DNA from 2 places in the Janthinobacterium sp. BHSEK genome. Region 2 is predicted to be linked to the other one. Evidence: predicted binding sites of a transcription regulator. Region 2 holds the regulator's gene; the other holds the start of a gene.

Region 1 (4,295 bases), on a different contig from region 2:
GGCGGGCGGCTGCGCCACGATCTTCACGGCGCGCCTGATCGGCCGCTGGGCGGACCGGGCCGGCAAGCAGCAGGTGTTCCGCTGGGTGTCCTTGCTGTCGATCGCGCCGCTGCTGTTCATGACGCACTTGCCCCAGCTGCCGCTGCTGGCGCTGATGCTGGCGTTTCCCTTCTTTATGGCCCTCGTCTCGGGCCGTATGGTACCGCTGCAGGCGCTGCTGACGACGATACCGGAACCGCACAAGCGGGGCGCGTTTCTCAGCGCCAATTCAGCCCTGCAAAGTTTTGGCAGCGGCCTGGGCGCCTGGCTGGGCGGCCTGACACTGCAGGCGGATGCGGCCGGCCACATCAGCGGCTACGGCATCAATGGCTGGCTGGCGGCGGGCTTGTCGCTGTGGACGGTGTGGTGGGTGGCGCGCGTGCGCGGCGCGGCGCCGCAGGGGGCCCCGCGCAGGTAGTTATTGGGTGGCGATGCGCTGCATGGGCGCATTGTCCTTGCGCCATTGTTCCAGGCTGATCAGCTCACCGCTGACGACGTCGTCGACGAGGATGCGCTTGCCATCCTGGGAAACGACGAAACTCTCCCAGCGGTGCGCCGCGTCCGGCGTGTTTTCCACGAAGTTCAGGTCATAGTAGGGCTTGCCATCGATGAGGCGCGCATCGGGCGACGTTTCCATCACGGCGCCGTGGGCGCGGCCGCCGGACGCCTTTTCGATATGCGCCGACCAGGCCTTGATCTCCGGCAATGCCATCAGCGCATCGACGGCGCGCGCGCTCTGCTCCGGCGCCGGGCTGCTGGCGGCCGGGGTATTGGTGCCGTGCGGTGCGGCCTGCTGGTGCAGGTAGAAAGCGCCGAGCCCGGCGGCCAGCAAGCCGGCCAGGATGCCGGCGATGATGGTGGTTTTGGAAGAAGAGGCGCGTGGCGGCATGATGGTGGCGTGAGAATGAGGGACGATGGCGGCCATGCTAAAGCAAAACGTGCAGGTGGGCAATCGTTGAAATTTCTAAAAAGCCAGGCGAAAAAAAAGCCACCTTCCGTGGAAGATGGCTCTCGGGGCCGCCGGGAGGCGCTGGCAGCTTTTGGTCTGCCTGTCCTGTCCCGGCGTATGCGGTCTGTCGCGCCGTCGCCTGCGCGACAGGCCGCCGGACATTACATCATGCCGTCCATGCCGCCCATGCCGCCCATACCACCCATGCCGCCGCCCATGCCGCCGGCTGCCTTGTCGTCAGCGATTTCGCAGACCATGCAGTCGGTCGTCAGCATCAGCGAAGCGATCGAAGCGGCGTTTTGCAGCGCCGAACGGGTCACTTTGGCTGGGTCCAGAACGCCCATTTCCACCATGTCGCCATACGTGCCGTTGGCAGCGTTGTAGCCGTAGTTGCCCGTGCCAGCCAGTACGGCTGCCACGACGACCGAAGCTTCTTCGCCGGCGTTTTGCACGATCATGCGCAGTGGCTCTTCCATCGCGCGCAGGACGATCTTGATACCAGCGTCCTGGTCAGCATTGTCGCCCTTGACCGTGATGTTGGCGCGTGCGCGCAGCAGGGCTACGCCGCCGCCTGGCACGATGCCTTCTTCCACGGCAGCGCGCGTTGCGTGCAGTGCATCTTCAACGCGGGCTTTCTTCTCTTTCATTTCGACTTCGGTGGCTGCGCCAACCTTGATCACGGCAACGCCGCCAGCCAGTTTGGCGACGCGCTCTTGCAGTTTTTCACGGTCGTAGTCCGAGCTCGCTTCTTCGATCTGTACACGCACTTGTTTCACGCGTGCTTCGATCGAGGCAGCTTCGCCGGCGCCATCGATGACGATGGTGTTTTCCTTGCCCACTTCGATGCGTTTCGCCTGGCCCAGTTCGGCCAGGGTCACTTTTTCCAGGGTCAGGCCGACTTCTTCAGCGATCACCTGGCCGCCCGTCAGGACAGCGATGTCTTCCAGCATGGCTTTGCGGCGGTCGCCGAAGCCAGGTGCTTTCACTGCGCAGGTTTTCAGGATGCCGCGGATGTTGTTCACCACCAGGGTAGCCAGCGCTTCGCCTTCGATGTCTTCCGCGATGATCAGCAGTGGACGGCCAGCCTTGGCGACTTGTTCCAGTACCGGCAGCAGGTCACGGATGTTCGAGATTTTCTTGTCGCACAGCAGGACGAATGGGCTGTCCAGGACGGCAACTTGCTTCTCTGGGTTGTTGATGAAGTATGGCGACAGGTAGCCGCGGTCGAACTGCATGCCTTCAACGATGTCCAGCTCGTCGTTCAGCGACTTGCCGTCTTCAACCGTGATCACGCCTTCTTTGCCGACTTTTTCCATCGCTTCAGCGATACGCTCGCCGATCGATGCATCCGAGTTGGCCGAGATCGAACCGACTTGGGCGATTTCCTTGGTCGTGGTGCAAGGACGGGCGATTTTCGCCAGTTCTTCGACGGTCGCTGCAACAGCCTTGTCGATACCGCGCTTCAGGTCCATCGGGTTCATGCCGGCGGCAACGAACTTCATGCCTTCGCGCACGATGGCTTGGGCCAGCACGGTCGCGGTGGTGGTGCCGTCGCCGGCGTTGTCGCTGGTGCGGGAAGCAACTTCCTTGACCATTTGCGCGCCCATGTTCATGAGCTTGTCTTTGAGTTCAACTTCTTTCGCTACCGACACACCATCCTTGGTGACGGTAGGGGCGCCGAACGAGCGCTCCAGCACGACGTTGCGGCCTTTCGGGCCCAAGGTGACTTTGACTGCGTTGGCGAGGATGTTGACGCCTTCGACCATCTTGGCGCGCGCTGCGTCGCCGAATACTACTTCTTTAGCTGCCATGTTCAATTCTCCTGAGTTTCGGGATGTATCTGTCTACAACGTGGAAACAATTACTTGACGACGATCGCCATGATGTCTTCTTCGCGCATGACCAGCAGCTCATCGCCGTCAACTTTGACGGTTTGGCCGGCGTACTTGCCGAACAGGACGCGGTCGCCTACCTTGACATCCAGAGGACGGACTTTGCCGTCGTCGAGAATCTTGCCATTGCCTACGGCAAGGACTTCGCCTTGATCCGGTTTTTCAGCAGCTGCATCAGGAATGATGAGGCCGGACGCAGTCTTGGTTTCCTGGTCGAGGCGTTTGACGATGACGCGATCGTTCAATGGGCGCAGATTCATACAAAACTCCTTAAAGTTCAATGGATAGGTGTTGCTAAATGAATACATGCCTGGCACAGCGCCAGGCGTGCTTTCAGTGACCGCCGTTGAAAGCAGCCCGCAACGGTCAAGCAAACCCCATGGCATCGAGTGCGTGCCGGCGCTGGGCAGTGGCGGCATCGCGGCGTCGCCCGCCGCGTAGCGTTCCCTGCTGTTGCCCGGCATGCACCATCATGTCCTGAGGATTGCTACGAAAGAGTTTGTTAGCACTCTCTACTAACGAGTGCTAATTATAGGGACGGTAGGGGGCTTATTCAAGGGCTTATTCTCCGGGAAGATAAGCTTGGACGTTCTGCGCAGCCTGCATCTACGCAGGGTTTGCGCAAACGCAAGCCTCGTTCCCGGGCGTCAGCAACAGGCGCGACTCTAGCATGCCCGTCAGGCGAAGGGCGTTCCTGTACGCACGGGAAACAGAGTTTTGCTATGGACTTTGATAAGATGATTGCAATTGCATATCAATATTCCCCCTGTACCAGAAAGCACACCATGCCATCGACTCTTTCCCGTCCCGCCCTGCGCCTGCTCGGTGCCGCCCTCGTCGGCCTCGCCTGCCTGGGCAATGCCGCCGCGCAAACACCCACCATGCTCGACGAGATCACCGTGGCCACCTTGACGCCGCTGGAAAAGGAAATGCTGCTCAACGAGCTGTTCAATGACCTCAACAAGGACGACGACGACCAGCAAGCCCATGTGTGGGACAACGGCGGCGACAGCGGTGTGCGGGTGAAGGTCACGTATAACTTCAGCAACTCCGGCATGACGGAACACAGCCTGAAGGCGCACATCTGCCGCGACCTGAAATTCGTCGTCACGGCGGGCGACAAGTCGCAGGACCTGAGCCGCCGCACCTGTTCGCAGAACAGCGGCCGTTGGGATGTGCAGGGCAAGGATCCGGCGCCCGTCGTGTATCCGTCCTTCCTGTCCGACGTGACCATCGCCAAGCTGAATGCCAAGGAAAAACAAGCCTTGCTGACGGCCGCCGTGCGCACCTTGAAAGATGAAGAGGATGGCAAGACGCGCCAGTGGAGCAACAAAGGCTTGGGCAATGCGGCGCCGCTGGCAGTGCGCTTGACGCCCTCGCGGACGGACGCCAAACCTGGCAGCTACCACCGTACT
Region 2 (18,585 bases):
GGCGGGCACGGTGGCGCTGGTGGCCAATCCCGTGCGCCTGTCCGGCTCGCCGGTGCAATACCGCTTGCCGCCGCCCTTGCTGGGGCAGCATACGAACGAGGTGCTGCAGCAGTGGCTGGGGTTGGACGGTGAGGAGATTGACGGCTTGCGTGAGCGCAAGGTGGTGTAAATGTTGGTCGTCTGGACGTAGGTCGGATTAGCGCTTGCGCGTAATCCGACTTGCACAGCCAATAATGTTGTCGGATTACGGCCCGCAGGGCCTAATCCGACCTACGATTCTATTCACTTGAGTACCAGCTTCAACGCCGGCTTTTCACCATAATCGTCATAGCGTTCATTGATGCCGGCGATGCAAAACGTGATTTCTTCCAATAAATCAGGCACTTGCGCCTTCATCGCGTCAGCGTCCTGCACCACGATTTCCAGCACTTCGTTCGACTTCAAACGGAACTGCGTCATGTTTTCATCGTCGCGCAGGTAGCTGAGGCAATCGACCCAGGCATCCATGCTGTTGCCGTAGAACTCGGGGAAACCGAAGGCTTGCACGCATTGCGCGTGGAAGCTTGCTGCGTCGGTGATGTCTTTTCCATTCAGGATGGCAGTGGCCATGGTCTTCCTCAGTTCTTCAGCGACAGCACATCCTGCATGTCGAACAGGCCAGTCGGCTTGTCGGCCAGGAAACGCGCCGCGCGCAGGGCGCCGTGGGCGTAGGTGACGCGGCTGCTCGACTTGTGGCTGATCTCGATGCGTTCGCCGATACCGGCAAACAGCACCGTATGGTCGCCGACGATATCGCCGCCGCGGATGGTGGCAAAGCCGATGGTCGACGGGTCGCGTTCGCCCGTCACGCCTTCGCGGCCGTACACCGCGCACTCCTTCAGGTCGCGGCCCAGGGCGCCGGCCACCACTTCACCCATTTGCAGGGCCGTGCCCGACGGCGCATCGACCTTGAAGCGGTGATGCGCTTCGATGATTTCGATGTCGTAGCCTTCGGACAGGCTTTTCGCGGCCAGTTCCAGCAATTTCATGGTGACATTCACGCCCACGCTCATGTTCGGCGCGAACATGATGGCCGTCTTTTCGGCGGCGGCGGCAATGGCGGCCTTGCCCGCGTCATCGAAACCGGTGGTGCCGATGATCATCTTGACGCCGTGCTCGGCGCAATACGCCAGGTGCTGCAAGGTGCCTTCGGGACGGGTGAAGTCGATCAGGTAATCGGCATTGGCCAGGCCGGTGGCAAGGTCCGACTCGATCAGCACGCCGGCAGGCTTGCCAAGAAAGGCGGCGGCATCCTGGCCGACGGTCGGCGAGCCGACGCGGTCGAGGGCGCCGGTCAGCACGGCGTCGGGCGCGTTGCTGACCGCTTCGATCAGGATATGGCCCATACGGCCGCTGGCGCCAGCGATGGCGATTTTCAGTTCAGTCATTTTATTCTCTTACAGCAACTTATTTGGTGGGTTCGGCGGCAGGCGCAGGTGCCGGCTCGGCGGCAGGTGCCGGTGCAACTTCAGGCTTGCTCACAGGAATGGCAGGGGCGGCATCGGCCGGTACCGGCACGGCGCTTGGCGCCACGGGCGATGGCACGGCGGCGGCAGGCACGTCGGCCTTGGCGACCTTGGCGAATGGCGACGGACCGGCGATACGGTCGATATATTCTTTCTCCGTCGGCAAGTTGCCGCCTTCGAAACGCTCAACCTTGCCATCCTTGCCGAAGTACACGACCACGCGGCTGCTGGTGGTTTCGCCACTGCCCCGGGCCAGACGGAATGGATAATCCCAGCGGTCGGCATGGAAGATATCGGTCAGCAGCGAGGTGCCGAGGACGAAACGCACCTGGTCGCGCGTCATGCCCACTTTCAACTGGGCCAGCATCTCTTCGGAGACAAAGTTGCCTTGTTGAATGTCTGGACGGTACGGCGAGAAAAACCACATGAATTTTTGCAGCGGCGTAATGGTGGTCGTCTGCGCGCCCTGTTCGGGGACCAGTTCCTTGCCTTCTTTTTGAGCAGCTGCCGGCTTTTCGCCAAGGATGCCACGGCTGGCGCAGCCGGACATGGCCAGCGCGACACAGACCATGCCTGCCACGACTGGTGCTCGAAATGAAAGACGGTGCCAGAGAGATGGCAATACAGCCGGGGTTACGCGCATAAATGACCTCAATTGGATGAACAAAACGCCAGGAGTGACCGGCCCGCCAAAAAATGCATATTTTGGCACTCCCCGACAAAACGCTATATGATAAAGCACCTGACCCACATACGAGCAACAAACATGAGTAACAATCCTAGTGATCTCAAGGCAAGCGGCCTGAAAGCCACCCTGCCACGGCTGAAGATACTCGATATCTTCCAGAGTAGCCCGGTACGCCACCTGACCGCGGAAGATGTCTACAAGATTCTGCTGGCCGACAATATGGATGTCGGTTTGGCAACTGTCTACCGCGTCCTCACGCAATTCGAACAGGCAGGCTTGCTCAACCGCAACCATTTTGAAACCGGCAAGGCGATTTTCGAACTCAACGAAGGCTCCCACCACGACCACCTGGTGTGCCTCGACTGTGGCCGGGTCGAAGAATTCTTCGACGAAGAAATCGAAATCCGCCAGCAAAAAGTGGCCGAAGAGCGCGGCTTCAAGATCGCCGAACACGCCCTGGCCATCTACGGCAACTGCACCAAGACAGCCTGCCCGCACAAAACAGCCTGACCCACGCCGGCCGCTCCCGCAAGGGAAGGCCAGCCATCAATGCTGGCTGAGCGCGCTCGACAGCAGCTTGGCCGTGATGTCGACGATCGGAATGACGCGCTCGTAAGCCATGCGCGTCGGTCCGATCACTCCCAATGTTCCCACGATCTTGCCGTTGACTTCATACGGCGCCGTCACCACGCTCATCTCATCCATCGGCACCAGGTTCGATTCTCCGCCGATGAAAATCTGCACGCCCGTCGCCTTGCTCGACACGTCGAGCAACTGCATCAAGCCCGTCTTTTGCTCGAACATGTCGAACATCTGGCGCAGCGAATGCATATTCGATGACAGATCGCTCACGCTGAGCAAGTTGCGCTCGCCGGAAATGACCATGTCGTCGCTATGGTCGGCCATCGCTTCGCTGCCCGCTTCCACGGCCGCCTGCATCAGGCTGCCCATATCGTCGCGCAACTGGCGCAATTCACCCTGCAGGCGCACGCGCACGGCGTCGAAGGACAGGCCGCCGTAATTCTGGTTGATGTAATTGGCCGATTGCACCAATTGCGCCGGCGTATAGTCGGCTTCCGTCAGCAATAAACGGTTCTGCACATCCCCGCCGGGAGCGACGATGACGAGCAGGATGCGTTTTTCTGACAGGCGCAGGAATTCGATTTGCTGGAACACGGATTCGCGGCGCGGGCTGAGCACGACGCCGGCGAACTGCGACAGCGACGACAGCATCTGCGCCGCGTTGGCGATGGTTTTTTGCGGCTGCGGCGTCTGCAGGCGCATGCGCGATTCCACCAGGTGCTCGTCCAGGTGCCGGACGGTCAGCAGGGTGTCGACGAAGATGCGGTAGCCGCGCGGCGTGGGGATGCGTCCGGCCGAAGTATGGGGACTGGAGACATAACCGAGCTCTTCCAGGTCGGCCATGATGTTGCGGATCGTGGCCGGCGACAGGTCGAGGCCGGAAATTTTCGACAAGGCGCGCGAACCGACCGGCAGGCCGTCGGCGATATATCGCTCGACCAGGGCTTTCAGCAGTGTTTGGGCACGTGTATCGAGTTGCATGGTGTTTTAGGTAAGCAAATAATCTTTATTAAGCAAGCGGCAGCGAAAGCGGCCGAACCTGCATCAACAGCGCCTATTATGCACGTTCGCCCGGCCAGCGGCGATCAATCTTCCAGTTGCCCCTGCAGCCACAGCAGCAATTCATCAAAGTTGGCGCAGATGGCGTCGGGCTGCACGCCGGCGGCCAGGTGGGCGTCGCTGCCCTTGCGGTTCATCCACACGGCACGCATGCCCGCCCCTTGCGCCCCCGTCACGTCGAAATACAGATCGTCGCCCACATACACGGCTTCATGGGGCGCCACGCCCAGCGCGGCGCAAGCGGCCAGGAAGATGCTGGCGTCGGGCTTGGCCACGCCGAAATCGCTGGCGGCAATCGACACCTTGAAATGCTGCGCCAGTCCGATAATTTCAAGGTCCGCATTGCCATTCGAGATGGAGCCGAGCAGCAGGCGCTGGCGCATCCAGGCCAGGCCCGGCAAGACGTCGTCATACGGCTGGACCCGATGGCGCGCGGCCAGGAACTGCGCGATGGCGCCGTCGACCAGGGCGGCATCCTCGCCAGCGGCCTCGAAGGCGGTCAGCAGGCCCGCGCGGCGCAACTCGATCAGATTGCCATGGAAATGCGGTTGTTCCTTGAGCATGGCCAGGCGGTGCTGGCGCAACAGCTCGATGGAAAACTGCTGCGCCACCTTGGGCGCATGCGTGGCCAGCCAGTCGTGCAGCAGGGTTTCGGCGGCGGCAATCACGGGCGCGATGGGCCACAAGGTATCGTCGAGGTCGAACAGGATGGCCTTGGGCGGCACGGCAGGTTTTACAGGAGCAAGGGACATGGGACTCACGGTGGATGCCGCGCCACAGTGCGCAGCCTGCATCTATTGTCGCATTGATCGACGCCGCCAGCATGGCGGCGCCCCCATGAAATGGGGCCGGGCCAGCGCTTCCCGGCGAAAAATTGTTACAGGGTGATACAAGGCAAGATCATCCGGCTTGCCAGATAGACTAAAATAGGCGCCATTCCAATGCGGCGCCAGCGTCCGCGTTGCGCTACCCAACCTAATTCGTTTTGGAGAATGTATGAAAAATTTGTACCTGCGCTCGATGCTGGCGGCGGCTTGCGCCGTCACATTGGCGGCCTGCGGCGGCAGCGGCGGCAACCTGTATCTGAGCGGCCAAGTCTCCAATCTGGCAAAAGATGGCCTGATTCTGCTGAATGATGGCGAACGCCTGCCTGTCGCCTCAGGCCAGACCTCCTTTGTTTTCACCAAGCTGGTCAGCACCGATGACCGCTACGACATCACCATTGCGCAACAGCCAAAGGGCGCCGTCTGCACTATTACCAATGGCGTCGGCAAGGCATCGAGCTATACCGTGACCACGGCCTTCGTGAGCTGCGTGACCAACTCCTACCCGCTGAGCGGCACCATCACGGGCCTGACCGCCGACGGCTTGACCCTGGCCATCGGCAATACCACCACCAGCCCGCTGAAAGGCAGCACCAGCTATACATTCCCGAATGTCAATGACGGCATCGCCTACAATATTTCCATCGCGACGTATCCAACGGGCCAGACGTGCAGTTTCGTGGGTTCTGCCAGCGCCAACGGCCGCGACGTCGTCGGCACCATGGGTTCAGCCGCCACGACCGGCGCCACACTGAACTGCACGGCGCTGTAAGCCACGCGATTCGTCACCACTATATTGGATTGGAGAAATACATGAAGTTATCCTGCCTGCGCCCTGTCGCCGCGCTGCTGTTGACCCTGGGACTGGCTGCTTGCGGCGGCAAGGCCTCGTATGATGTCAGCGGCACCATCAGCAACTTGAACACCAACGGCCTGGTCCTGGCCAACGCCGGCGTCAACCTCCCGATTACAGCGGGCCAGACTTCGTTCACCTTTGCCAAGCGCATCGACTATGGCACCGACTACAACATCACCGTGCAGACCCAGCCAGCCCACATGACTTGCACCGTCAGTGGCGGGACCGGTTCGGCCGGTCACTACCTGAGCATCCAGGCGGCCGTCATGTGCACGCAAAATAGCTACACGGTAGGCGGCACGGTGACTGGCCTGACAGCCGACGGCCTGATCCTGATCAACGGCAATGCGCAAACCTCGGTGGCCAAGGACAGCACGACCTTCACCCTGGCGTCGCGTGTTCCCGATGGCGACACGTATGGCATCAGCATATTTGCCCAGCCGACCGGCTTGAAATGCAGCGTGGCGCCGAACACCGGCGTTGGCGTCATGGGCGAAGCGAACGTGACGACCGTGCAGATCGCCTGCAATCCGGCCTGATGCGGTGACGCTGGCAGCCGCGACGCGGCTGCCAGGAAGAGATATCATGGAAATCTATAGTTGATATTCGAAAGATAAATTGGAATTATATGTGGCGATGCAGCATAATGCATCTGTCTCCTCCAACTCTTCCAAGAATTGGATTTAGCCCGCTTTCACCAGCGGGCTTTTTTTTGTCCAAAATTTCTCAGGCCGGTTGATTCAAGCCCGGCTGCAGCATCTGCACGATGCTGGAGAAATCCTGCTGCGCATAACCGGCTTGCGCATGCATCTGGTACAGCTGGCGCACCAGCCCGCCCAAGGGCGTGGGCGCGTTCGCCGACAGGGCCGACTGCTGCGCCAGGCCCAGGTCCTTCAGCATCAGCGCCGTGCCGAAGCCGCCCGTGTAATTGCGCGAGGCGGGCGTGCCGTCCATGACGCCGGGCCACGGGTTGTACACTTCCAGGGTCCAGTTGCGGCCCGAACTCTTGGCCATGATCTCGGACAACACTTTCGGATCAAGGCCATGCGCCACGCCCAGGTTCAGCGCCTCGGCTGTCCCCGCCATCAAGATACCCAGCAGCATGTTGTTGCAAATCTTCGCTACCTGGCCCGCGCCCGCCTCGCCCGCATGGAAAATGTTCTTGCCCATCTTTTCCAGCAAGGGCCGCGCCTGCTGCAAGGCCACTTCGCTGCCGCCGACGATGAAGGTCAGGGTGCCGGCCGCCGCGCCCGCCGTGCCGCCCGAGACGGGCGCATCGATCATGGCAAAGCCGCGCTCGCTGGCCGCCTGCGCCACCTGCCGCGCCACGTCGGCCGCGATGGTGCTGCAATCGATGAACAGGGCGCCCGGCTTGGCCGAATCGAGCACGCCGCCGGCGCCCAGATACAGCTCCTGCACGTGCTTGTTGGCCGGCAGCATGGTGATAACGGCGTCGGCCGTCTGCACGGCCGCACTGGCGGACGCGGCCGCCGTGGCGCCCGCCTCGACCAGCGACGCCACCGCCGCCGGCGCCAGGTCGAACACGGACACGTGGAAGCCGGCGGCCACCAGGTTGCGGGCCATCGGCGCGCCCATGTTGCCCAGGCCGATAAATGCGATATGTTGCATGGTAAATATCTCCTGTAGCGCCTAAAAAAGCCCATGGCGTTGTTGCCTTGCCTCGTCGTACTAGTCGTACTGCCTTCGGCAAGGCGCCTAGCCCTGAGCATTTTTATGCACTACTTAAATGTTTAAATGTGTAGGTCGGCAAGTGGATGCGTGCTCCACGGCGCCGCAAAATACTCGTCCAGATACGCTGCGCTGACCTCGGCCAGGCTGGCCGGTTGCCACTGCGGCGCGTTGTCCTTGTCGATCAGCAAGGCGCGCACGCCTTCGCTGAAGTCTGCGTGGGCGCAGCATTGCACGGCAACGATCAGTTCCAGCTGGAACACTTGCGCCAGACTCATGTGCCGCGTGCGTACACGCATGTCCCACACCAAGGCGGCCGAAGTGGGCGCGCCCTTGTCCAGCGAGTGGGCCGCCTTTTGCAGCCAGACCGAATCGCCGTCATACGCGGCAATGGCGGCCACCACTTCGGGCAAGGTGGGTGCTTGCGTCAGCGCGGCGATGGCGTCGAAGTTGGCGCGCACTTCGGAGACGGGCAGCATGGAGGCTGGCGCCGAGAAGCCGCGCAGCAAGCGGCTCAGCTGCTGGTGATTCGCCTGCGGATCAGCTTGCCATTGCGCCAGCGCCAGCGCGTCGAGCACCATGTTCCGCTCTTCCTGGCGCAGGAAATAGTCGCCCAGGCCCGCGAACAGCGCGTCGGCCGCGTTCATCGGCGCGCCCGTCAAACCGAGGAACAGGCCGCTGCGGCCCGGCATGCGGCCCAGGAACCAGCTGCCGCCCACGTCGGGGAACAGGCCGATCGTGATTTCCGGCATGGCAATGCGCGTGCTTTCCGTCACCACTTTGTGGCTGGCACCGGCCATCAGGCCCAGGCCGCCGCCCATGACGATGCCGCCGCCCCACACCAGCAGCGGTTTCGCATACGTATGGATGCGGTGGTCGAGCCGGTACTCCTCGGCAAAGAAGGCCAGCGCCTGCGGGTTCGGCACGACACCCGGTTGCTCGGCCACGGCCGAACGCAGGCTGCGCACGTCGCCGCCGGCACAGAAGGCCTTGTCCGTCGACGATTGCAGCACCACGCAGGCGATGGCGTCGTCAGCATCCCAGCGCACGAGGGCGCCGTCGATGGCGCGGATCATGTCCAGGGTCAAGGCGTGCAAGGACTTCGGCGCATCGAGGGCGATGACGCCCAGCTTCTTGCCGCCGGGACAGTCGCGTTCCTCGATTTTCACGGTTTCAAGCAAAGTCTCAACCATTCTTCCACTCCGCCGGACGTTTTTCCAGGAACGCCTGCACGCCCTCTTTCTGGTCTTGCGTATCGAACAGGCCCAGGAACAGGGTGCGCTCGTCGGGCAGGGAATCGACCAGCGGATGGCTGCGCGCGCCCTGGATCAGGGTCTTGCACGCCGTCACGCTGCTGGGACTCTGGCGCGCCACCTTGGCGGCCAGGGCCAGTGCCGTGGCGGCAGCCTTGCCAGTTGGCACGACTTCCTCGACGAGGCCGATGGCCAGGGCCTTGTCCGCATCGACGCGCTCGCCACATAAAATCATGCGCTTGGCCCAGCCTTCGCCCACCAGCCACGGCAAGTGCTGCGTGCCGCCCGCGCACGGCAGCAAGCCGACGGAGGCTTCCGGCAAGGCCATCTGCGCGTGTTCCTCGGCGATGCGGATATCGCAGGCCAGCGCGCATTCGAGCCCGCCGCCCATGGCATAGCCATTGATGGCGGCGATGCTGACGCCACGAAACGCGGACAGTGCCTCGAAGGCCTCGCCAAACGCGGCGGCCATGGCGAACGCCGTGTCTTTATTGCCGTCAGCAAACACTTTCAGATCGGCGCCAGCCGAGAAGAACTTGGCGCCGCCGCCCGTGATCACGAGCGCGTACACGTCCGGATCAAGGTTCAGGTCGGCCACCAACTCTTTCAGGGCGCGCAGGCTGGCCAGGGTCCACGTGTGGGCGGGCGGGTTGTCGAGAGTCACCAGGGCCGTGTGGCCGCGGCGTTCCAGCAGCAGATTGGTATACACTTTAGTCATCGTAAGGTCTCCGTGGCGCCGTCTTTCAGAATCGCTCGCGCGACGATCAGGCGCATGATTTCATTCGTCCCTTCCAGGATCTGGTGCACGCGCGTGTCGCGCACATGGCGCTCGAGCGGGTACTCGCGGATGTAGCCGTAGCCGCCATGCAATTGCAGCGCATCGTTGGCCACATTGAAACCCACATCCGTGGCGAAACGTTTGGCCATGGCGCAATACGCCGTCGCATCCGGGCTTTCCTGGTCGAGTTTCCAGGCCGCCAGGCGCACCATCTGGCGCGCCGCCACCAGTTCCGTCAGCATGTCGGCCAGCTTGAATTGCAGCGCCTGGAACTGGGCCAGCTCGCGGCCGAACTGCGTGCGCTCCTTCATGTACGCCTGCGCCCGCGTCAGGGCCGCCTGCGCCGTGCCCACCGAGCACACGGCGATATTGATGCGCCCGCCATCGATGCCCTTCATGGCGATGGCAAAGCCTTCGCCTTCCGCGCCCAGCAAGTTACCGACAGGCACTTTCACCTGATCGAAGCTGATGATGCGCGTGGGCTGACTGTTCCAGCCCATCTTTTCTTCTTTCTTGCCATACACGATGCCGGGCAAATTCGCCGGCACGGCAAAGGCGGAAATACCGGCCGCGCCCTCGCCGCCGGTTCTCGCCATGACGATCAGCATGTCCGTCTGGCCCGCACCCGAAATAAACGCTTTCGTGCCGTCCAGCACATAAAAGTCGCCATCCTTGACTGCCTTGGTACGCAAGGACGCCGCATCCGAGCCCGACTGCGGTTCCGTCAGGCAATAGCTGGCCAGCTTCTGACCGGCGGCCAGGGCCGGCACCCACTCGTCGCACAGCGCTTCCTGCCCCCAGCGCGACAGCATCCAGGTAGCCATGTTGTGGATCGTGATGTAGGCCGTGGTCGAGGTGCAGCCGCCGGCCAGTTCCTCGAAGACGATGGCCGCGTCCTGGCGGGAGAGGCCCAGGCCGCCCCAGCGCTGCGGCGTGTACAGGCCGCAAAAGCCCATCTCGCCCGCCTTGGCGATGGTTTCCACCGGGAAGATCGATTCCGCATCCCAGTGCGCCGCGTGCGGCGCCAGTTCGCCTTCGGCAAACGCGCGCGCCGCCTGCTGGAACTCGCGCTGTTCGTCGCTCAATTCAAAGTCCATGGCCACTCCTTACTTGAGGCTGATGGTGGTGTTGACCTTGCCCACCGAGGCCGCATCCGTGAACCAGCGCTGGGTGATCGTCTGCGTCTGCGTGTAGAACAGCACGACCTGCTTGCCGAACGGACCCAGGTCGCCCAGCTTGGAGCCGCGCGAACCCGTAAAGCTGAACAGGGGCACGGGCACGGGAATGGGTACGTTGATGCCCACCTGGCCCACGTCGATTTCTTCCTGGAAATAGCGCGCGGCCGCGCCGCTTTGCGTGAACAGGGCCGTGCCGTTGCCGTTCGGATTCGCGTTCACCAGCGCAATCGCTTCGTCCAGGGTATCGACTTCGACGACAATCAGGACGGGGCCAAAGATTTCCTGGTCATACACGACCATGCCGGGCTTCACGCCGGACAAAATCGTCGGGCCGACGAAGTTGCCGTTCGGATAGCCATCGACCTTCACGTCGCGGCCATCGAGCGTCAGCACGGCGCCCTGTTCGATGCCCTTGGCGACCAGGCTGTGCACGCGCTCTTTTGCCGCGCAGGAAATCACGGGGCCCAGGTCCGGGTTGTCCTTGCCTGCGCCCACGCTCAAGCCTTGCGCCTTGGCGGACAGTTCCGGCAGCCACTCGCGCGCTTCGCCCACCAGCACGGCAACGGACGCGGCCATGCAGCGCTGTCCGGCCGCGCCGAAACCGGCGCCCAACAGCTGGTTCAGGGTCTGTTCTTTATTGGCATCCGGCAAGACGACGGCATGGTTCTTGGCGCCCATCATGCATTGCGCGCGCTTGCCGTTCAGGCTGGCGCGCTGGTACACATGCGTGCCCACCTTGCTCGAGCCGACAAACGAGATGGCCTTGATATCCGGATGGTCGCACAGGGCGTTGACCACGTCTTCGCCGCCGTGGATGACGTTCAGCACGCCGGCCGGGATGCCCGCCTGCAAGGCCAGGCGCACGAGTTTTTCCGTCACGAGCGGATCTTGCTCCGATGGTTTCAGCACGAAGGTATTGCCGCAGGCAATCGCCATCGGGAACATCCACAGGGGGATCATGGCGGGGAAATTGAACGGGGTAATGCCGGCGCACACGCCCAGCGGCTGCATCACGCTGTAGGTGTCGACGCCGCCAGCCACGTTTTGCGCGTATTCGCCCATCTGCAGGGTGCCGATATTGGCGGCATGCTCGACCACTTCCAGACCGCGGAAGACGTCGCCTTCCGCATCGAGCAAAGTCTTGCCCTGTTCCATGGTGAGGGTGGCGGCCAGGTCGGCCATGTTTTCACGGATCAGCTGCTGCAATTTCAGGAAGATGCGGGCACGGGCGCCGATCGGCGTCTTGCGCCAGGTTTTGAAGGCGCGCTGGGCCGAGGCGATGGCCGCGTTCACTTCATCGGGCGTGGCGAACGGTACCTTGGCCAGGACTTCCTGCGTGGCGGGGTTGACGACGTCGCGCCAGACGGTGGTGCGGGATTCGACCCACTCGCCGTTGATCAACAGTGGAACGGTCGGAATTGCGGTTTGCGTGGTCACTCGGTGTCTCCTCGTTGGGGTATAGGTCTGTTTGCATTATTCGCACAATCCAGCCTGCAAACAAGGCGTGAAAATGCGAGATAATGCAAAGATGAATCTGTTAATCTGCAAAGATTGTAAATTTGCAGATTCCACAAACCGGGGAAGAGGAAACGCGATGGCAAAGGTTTTCATGGGCGTGCGCCTGCAGCGGCTGCGCGAGGAACGGCGCATGACGCAGGTGGCGCTGGCCAAGGCCCTGGGCATCTCGCCCAGCTACCTGAACCAGATGGAGCGCAACCAGCGCCCGCTGACGGTGCCGATTCTGCTGCGCATCGGCAGTGTTCTCGGGGTCGATCCGCAAATCTTTTCCGAACACGACAGCGCCAGCCTGGTGGCGGACGTGCGCGACGTGTTCGGCGAATTGCCCGACGCGCCGCCCACCTCGATGGCGGAATTGAAAATGTTGGTGGAAAACATGCCGGAGCTGGCGCGCTCGATTTTGCTCTTGCAGCGGCGCTACCGCGTGATGGCGGAACGGGCCGATACGCTGGCCGCGCGCCTCGACGACGGCAGCCGCGGCGCCAGCTCGGCGGCGCCCTCCACGGACGAGGAAGTACGCGAATACCTGAACCGGCGGCAAAACTATATCGATGAACTGGACCGGGCGGCGGAGCGGGTGGCGGGCGAACTCGATCCCGCCCTGCGCACGCTCGACGCGCTGCAAGGCCGCCTGCTGGAGCGCCACGGCATCCAGGTGCGCTTGTCCGATGGCGACGCGGGCATGGTGCGCAAGCACCGCTACGACGCGCAACACCATATCCTGTTTCTGCCCGACACCCTGACGGGCGGCCAGCGCGCCTTCCAGATGGCGGCGCAAATCAGCCTGCTCGAGCACAGCGACTTGATCGACGCGCTCGTGCTGGCGGCAGGACTCTCCGGCGCGGCCGCGCAGACGGGCGCGCGCCTGGCGTTTTCCAATTATTTCGCCGGCGCCCTGCTGATGCCGTACCAGCGCTTCCTGCAGGCGGCGGAGACGCGCGCCTACGATATCGAGCGCCTGGCGCACCAGTTCGGCGTGGGTTTCGAAGCCGTATGCCACCGTCTGAGTACCATGCAGCGCCCCGATGCGGCGGGGCTGCCGTTTTTCTTCGTGCGCGTCGACCGCGCGGGCAATGTCTCGAAGCGCCAGTCGGCGACGGACTTCCATTTTTCCAGGGTGGGCGGCACGTGTCCGTTGTGGATCGTCTACGACGCCTTCAGCCATCCGGGCCAGGTGCTCACGCAAGTGGCCAGCATGCCCGACGGCTGCACCTACCTGTGGATCGCGCGCCAGGTCAGCACGGCGTCGCCGGGTTTCCGCGCACCGGGCAAGACCTTTGCCGTGGCGCTGGGCTGCGATATCTCGCAGGCGCACCGGCTGATCTATTCGAAGGGACTCGATTTGCACGATCCATCCAGCGCCACGCCGATCGGCACGGGCTGCAAGGTGTGCGAGCGCCAAAGCTGCCCGCAGCGGGCGTTTCCCTCGCTGCTGGCCCCACCACCGGCGTCGGCCTGATTTACTCGATGACCCTGGCCCGCAGCGCGTCGAACTCGCGCGTAAATTCCGCGCGCCAGTCGCGCCGCGTGCTCTCGTCTATCCAGGCCGCGTCGAGGCCATTCAACATGAAGCCGCGCATGTCGTCGAGGCCGAAGCCGAATTCGCGCATCATCATCCAGGCGCCCGTCGGCGTCACGTGGTGCAGGGTCGGATCGTCCGTGTTCGGATGCAGTTTCAGGCCCAGCTTGGCCATGGCGCGGATCGGGTGGTCGAGCGCCCAGCGTTCGGGCGCCAGGGTGCGCAGATAATACGAATTGGTGGGCACGACGGTAAACACCAGGCCCCGTTCCACGCAGCGCTGCGCCAGTTCAGGATTGTCGACGATCGTGTAGCCGTGGTCGACCCGGTCCACCTGCAATTCGTCTATCGCCGTCGCCACGTTCATCCACGGCATGCCGAATTCGCCCGCGTGCGCCGTGCACTTGAAGCCGGCGGCGCGCGCGGCGCGGTAGGCTTCGATGAAGAGCTCCGGCGGACGGTCGTTTTCGCGGTAGTCGATGCCGATGCCGATCACTTCCGGCGCGCGGTAAGCTTTCATCCACTCCACCATCTGCGCGGCTTCGGCGGGAGCCGCTTCGCGGTCGATGCTGGGGATCAGACGGCCGATCACGCCAAAATCCCTTTGCGCATCGCGGATGGCGGCCACGATGGCGTCTTGCGCCGACTCGTAGCGGATGCCCGAGACGCGCACGGTGCCGGTCGGATTCCAGAAGAACTCCGCATAGCGCACGCCATGGCCATGCGCGTCTTCCAGGTATTCATACGCCAGGCAATACAGGTCCGTCGGCGAGACGATCAGGTGCGCGTCGAGCGCGCGCAGCACGCGCAGTACGCCGACGGGCTTGTCGCCGCGCGTATAGAACGCGTCGATTTCCTCGGGCGTGACGACATTGCCCGTCTTGGCGGCCAGCGCGCGGAAAGTAGCCTGGCGCACCGTGCCGAACAGGTGGCAATGCAGCTCCACTTTCGGCATGGCGCGTAAAAACTGTTCGATGCTCAGGGGAGAATTAGACATGAAGCTCGTTTCGTAGTGAAGTGGGTCAGACGAGAATGGCGGCCAGGCGGCGCATCAGGCGCTCGATGGCGGCGGGACCGTCGGCCAGCATCGCCACCTGCGTGTTGATGGCGGCGCGGCGCGGCACGCGGAATTCGCACACCGTCATGCCGCGCGTCAATTCGCCCGTCAATTCGATGGCCACGTGAGCCGGCTGGAACTGGAACAGCTGCGGCGCTTCCAAATACAGGGCCACCACCGGGTCGTACATGGGCATGGGCACGGAACCGTCGCTGCTGCGGATGCGCACATACGCTTCCAGGTAGCCTGCCAGACGTAGCGCGCGCGGCGTGCCGAGGGCGCGCAGGCGTTCCACTTCCGCATTCGTCACCAAGAGCTGACGGCACAGGTTCAGGCCGAACATGCGCAGCGGGATGCCGGATTTGAACACCTGGGCGGCCGCTTCCGGGTCCGCATAGATATTGAATTCGGCCGCCGCCGTGTGGTTGCCCTGGTCGGTCGAGCCGCCCATCAGGATGATTTCGACGATTTTCTCGGCGATGTCGGGCGCGCGGGTCAAGGCGGTCGCCAGGTTCGTCATCGGCGCGATCGCCATGATGGTGATCTGGCCCGGATGCTTGCGCACGGCGGCGATCAGCGCGTCGACGGCGTGGCCGGCAGCATCGCTGTCGGCGCCGGGCGGCAGCACCTCGCCCGTGGTCGGCATGCCGCTGTCGCCGAGGATGCGCTGCGCCGTTTCGATGACGCCGGCCAGCGGCTCTTCGCAGCCGCGGTAGATCGGCACCGTCAAGCCGTCATGCGCCTTGATGCGCAAGGCATTGTCGTAGGTGATGTCGACGGGCGCATTGCCCGCCACCACGCTCACGCCCAGCCACTCGATAGCGGGATTGCTGCCCAAGAGCAGCATCGTCAGCCAGTCGTCGAAACCGGGATCGGTGTCGAGCCAGATCTTTTTCAAGGCTTGGGTCATGGTGGCTTTCAGTCGAGGTTAGGCGGCCAGGCACAGGGCGCTGTCGGACGGCAGCACGAACGAGACGGCCGTGCCTTCGCGCCAGGCGGCGCCGCCGGCCGCGCAAATGCCCTTGACCTGGCCCAGCGGCGTTTGCAGCAGGTATTCGACGGTGTCGCCCAGGAAGCCGCGCGCCAGCACGGTGCCCGGGTAGTGAGCCGCCGCGTCATCGGGCGCGCAGACGCGCACCTTGTCCGGACGCCAGCCCAGCACCGTGGTGCCGGCAGCGACGGGGGACGTGTACGGCAGGCTGGCGCCGGCATGGTGCAGCGCGCCGTCGCGGTAGTCGAACAGATTTTCGAAACCCATGAAGTTGGCGACGAAGCGCGTCGACGGCGTATTGAACACGGCTTCCGGCGCGGCCAGCTGCTCGATGCGCCCGCCGTTCATGACGACGATGCGGTCGGACAGGGCCAGCGCTTCTTCCTGGTCATGCGTCACGTACAGCATGGTGATACCCAGTTCGCGCTGGATGCGGCGCAGCTCGGCGCGCATCTGCACGCGCAGCTTGGCGTCCAGGTTCGACAGCGGCTCGTCGAGCAGCAGCAGGGCCGGCTCGACGACGATGGCGCGCGCCAGCGCCACGCGCTGCTGCTGGCCGCCGGACATCTGCGCCGGCAAACGCGTTTCAAAACCCGTCAGGCCGACGGCGGCGATCACGGCTTCCACTTTCGTTTTCAGCAAAGCTGGCGCCACCTTGCGCAGGCGCAAGCCGAAGGCGATGTTGTCGTACACGTTCAGGTGCGGGAACAGCGCGTAGGACTGGAAGACCATGCCGATATTGCGTTTATTCGGCGCCAGCTTGCCGATTTCGCGGCCGTCGAGCACGATGCGGCCCGACTGCAGCGGCATCAGGCCGGCGATGGCGCGCATGGTGGTGGTCTTGCCGCAGCCGCTGGGGCCCAGCAGGGAAATCAGCTCGCCCTGCTCGACGTGCAGGTCCAGGTCCTTCACGGACGTCGTGTTCTTGGCGTAGCCGAGGTTCAGCTTGTGCAGTTCCAGATAACTCATCGTGTGTTGCCTCTTACATGTATTTAGAAATGCCCAGCACCTTCTCGGTCACCATCACGAAGGCCATGGTGAACAAGACCAGCAAGGTCGACAGGGCAGCGATCGACGGATCGAAGCTGTTTTCCATATGCCCCAGCATCTCGATCGGCAGGGTGCTGATGCCAGGCCCCGTCAGGAACAGCGAGACGGGCACCTGGTTGAACGAAGTGACGAAGGCGAGGAAGAAGGCGGCGATCACGGCGTTGCGGATATTCGGCAGCACGATCATGAAGAAGGCGCGCAAACGCGACGCGCCCAGCGTGATGGCGGCATCTTCGATATCCACGCGCAGATTCACCAGGCTGGCGTACACGACGCGCACCGAGTACGGAATCAAGAGCGCGATATGGCCGATCAGCAGGCCCACGTACACGGGCGCATTGATCGTCAGCACCAGGTGGTGCAGCAAGCCCAAACCGACCAGGATGGCGGGAATAATCAGCGGCGACGTCAGGATTTGCCGGATGGCGCCGATGCCGGGCGGCGGCATGCGCGAAAACGCATACGCGACGGGAATGCCCAGCAGGAGCGCGATGACGGTGGCGATCAGGCCGATTTCCAGGCTGGTCTGGAAGGCGCGGCGGAACTCGGGCGCAGCCCACACTTCGAGGATCCAGCGCAGCGAATACGACTCGGGCGGGAAGGCCAGCGTTTCGCCGCCGGAAAAGCCGGCCAGCACGACGATGGCGAAAGGCCCCAGCAGGAACAAAAACACCAGCCACAGGACGGCGCGCGAGAATAGGCTTTCTTTCATACGGAGCTCCGGCTCGAGGAAATACGTTTAAGGCCGGCATTGACCAGCAGGGTCATGCAGACAAGGATGACGGCGATGACGTTGGCCGCGCCAAAGTCGCTCTCCACGCTGACCTTCTGGTACAGCAGCGTTTCCAGCATCAGCACCTTGGTGCCGCCCAAGAGGGCCGGCGTCACGTAGGCCGTCACGCAGCCCGTAAATACCAGCGTGCCGCCGACCACCAGGCCTTCCTGCGTCAGCGGCAGGGTGACCTTGCAGAATACTTGCCATGGATTCGCGCCCAAAGTCGCCGCGGCCGGTTCCACGTCGCGCGGCAGGTTTTCCAGCGCGCCGGCCAGCGACATCAGCATCAGCGGCAGCAGCAGTTGCAGCAGGCCGACAAAGACGGCGAACTCGCTGAACAGCAAACGCAGCGGCTCTTCCGTGAAACCCATGTTGACGAGCGCCGCGTTGACGGCGCCGTTACGGCCCAGCAAGACGATCCACGCATAGGTACGCGCGATGGGCGAAACCATCAGCGGCAGGATCATCATGCCGACCACCAGGCCGCGCCACTTCGGCGACACGCGCGCCACGGCTTGCGCGGCCGGGTAGCCGAGGATGATGGACGCCAGGGTTACCAGCGCGGCGATGCGCAGGGTGCGCCAGAAGATGGTGCGGTTGAATTCCTGCGAGAAGAATTCGATGAAGCGGTCGACGCCCCACTGCATGCCGTCGCCGACGCGGAAGGCGTCGACCAGCAAGGCCAGCACGGGCAGCAGGAAGCAGACGACGATAAAGATCAGCGCAGGCAGGACCAGCAGCAGTCCCAGGCGCTTTTTTGGATCAGCAAACATGGCGTTCTCTCCTCGTCACCACTATTTGCTCATGGCCTTGTTCCACTGCGTCATCCAGTTGCTGCGCTGTTTGATGATGGTTTCCGGCTTGACGAATTTCAGCGAATTGATCTGGTCAGGGCCATAGGTGTTGAATTGCGCGGCGGCCACCGACAGGCGCACGTCCTTGTTGACGGGCGAGTCGACCAGGTTGGTCGCCAGCTGCGTCTGCACTTCCTTGGACAGCCAGAAATCCATCAGCTGGTAGGCCAGGTCCGCGTTCTTCGAACCGGCGACGATGCCCATCACGTTCATGCCGGCCGCCTGGCCTTCGGCCGGGATGCTCCATTTCAGGGGCAGGCCCGTCTTGAGCATTTGCGACCAGGTAAAGCGCGCCACGGGCGCGGCCCAGATTTCATCCTGCGCGAACAGGGCAGCGAGCTGCGCGCTGTTTTTCGAGAACGTGACGACGTTGCCCTTCATGCCGACGATCTTGGCAAAGCCCGTGGCG

Evidence for each region. The regulator HrcA, encoded in region 2, represses chaperone genes, less so after heat shock. The targets are predictions, from matches to a motif close to TTAGCACTCNNNNNNNNNGAGTGCTAA.
Region 1: groES (co-chaperone GroES) is a predicted target of HrcA. The motif match lies at 3,383-3,409, and genes of this name have one in related genera.

Annotation. Positions count from the first base shown of each region.
Region 1 covers NZ_JBWBYV010000044.1:80,110-84,404, reverse strand. The annotation lists gene AC0V2Y_RS16120 (MFS transporter) at 1-457, shown strand, start outside; gene AC0V2Y_RS16115 (hypothetical protein) at 458-928, opposite strand; gene groL (chaperonin GroEL) at 1,150-2,799, opposite strand; gene groES (co-chaperone GroES) at 2,850-3,140, opposite strand; gene AC0V2Y_RS16100 (hypothetical protein) at 3,666-4,295, shown strand, end outside.
Region 2 covers NZ_JBWBYV010000029.1:115,331-133,915, reverse strand. The annotation lists gene AC0V2Y_RS11465 (CaiB/BaiF CoA transferase family protein) at 1-169, shown strand, start outside; gene AC0V2Y_RS11460 (barstar family protein) at 283-609, opposite strand; gene dapB (4-hydroxy-tetrahydrodipicolinate reductase) at 618-1,427, opposite strand; gene AC0V2Y_RS11450 (outer membrane protein assembly factor BamE) at 1,447-2,076, opposite strand; gene fur (ferric iron uptake transcriptional regulator) at 2,272-2,703, shown strand; gene hrcA (heat-inducible transcriptional repressor HrcA) at 2,740-3,756, opposite strand; gene AC0V2Y_RS11435 (HAD family hydrolase) at 3,861-4,586, opposite strand; gene AC0V2Y_RS11430 (hypothetical protein) at 4,831-5,430, shown strand; gene AC0V2Y_RS11425 (hypothetical protein) at 5,472-6,053, shown strand; gene mmsB (3-hydroxyisobutyrate dehydrogenase) at 6,241-7,143, opposite strand; gene AC0V2Y_RS11415 (enoyl-CoA hydratase/isomerase family protein) at 7,266-8,396, opposite strand; gene AC0V2Y_RS11410 (enoyl-CoA hydratase) at 8,389-9,174, opposite strand; gene AC0V2Y_RS11405 (acyl-CoA dehydrogenase family protein) at 9,171-10,331, opposite strand; gene AC0V2Y_RS11400 (CoA-acylating methylmalonate-semialdehyde dehydrogenase) at 10,341-11,849, opposite strand; gene AC0V2Y_RS11395 (short-chain fatty acyl-CoA regulator family protein) at 12,007-13,389, shown strand; gene AC0V2Y_RS11390 (adenosine deaminase family protein) at 13,391-14,446, opposite strand; gene AC0V2Y_RS11385 (nucleoside hydrolase) at 14,472-15,416, opposite strand; gene AC0V2Y_RS11380 (ATP-binding cassette domain-containing protein) at 15,435-16,466, opposite strand; gene AC0V2Y_RS11375 (ABC transporter permease) at 16,480-17,259, opposite strand; gene AC0V2Y_RS11370 (ABC transporter permease) at 17,256-18,095, opposite strand; gene AC0V2Y_RS11365 (ABC transporter substrate-binding protein) at 18,117-18,585, opposite strand, start outside.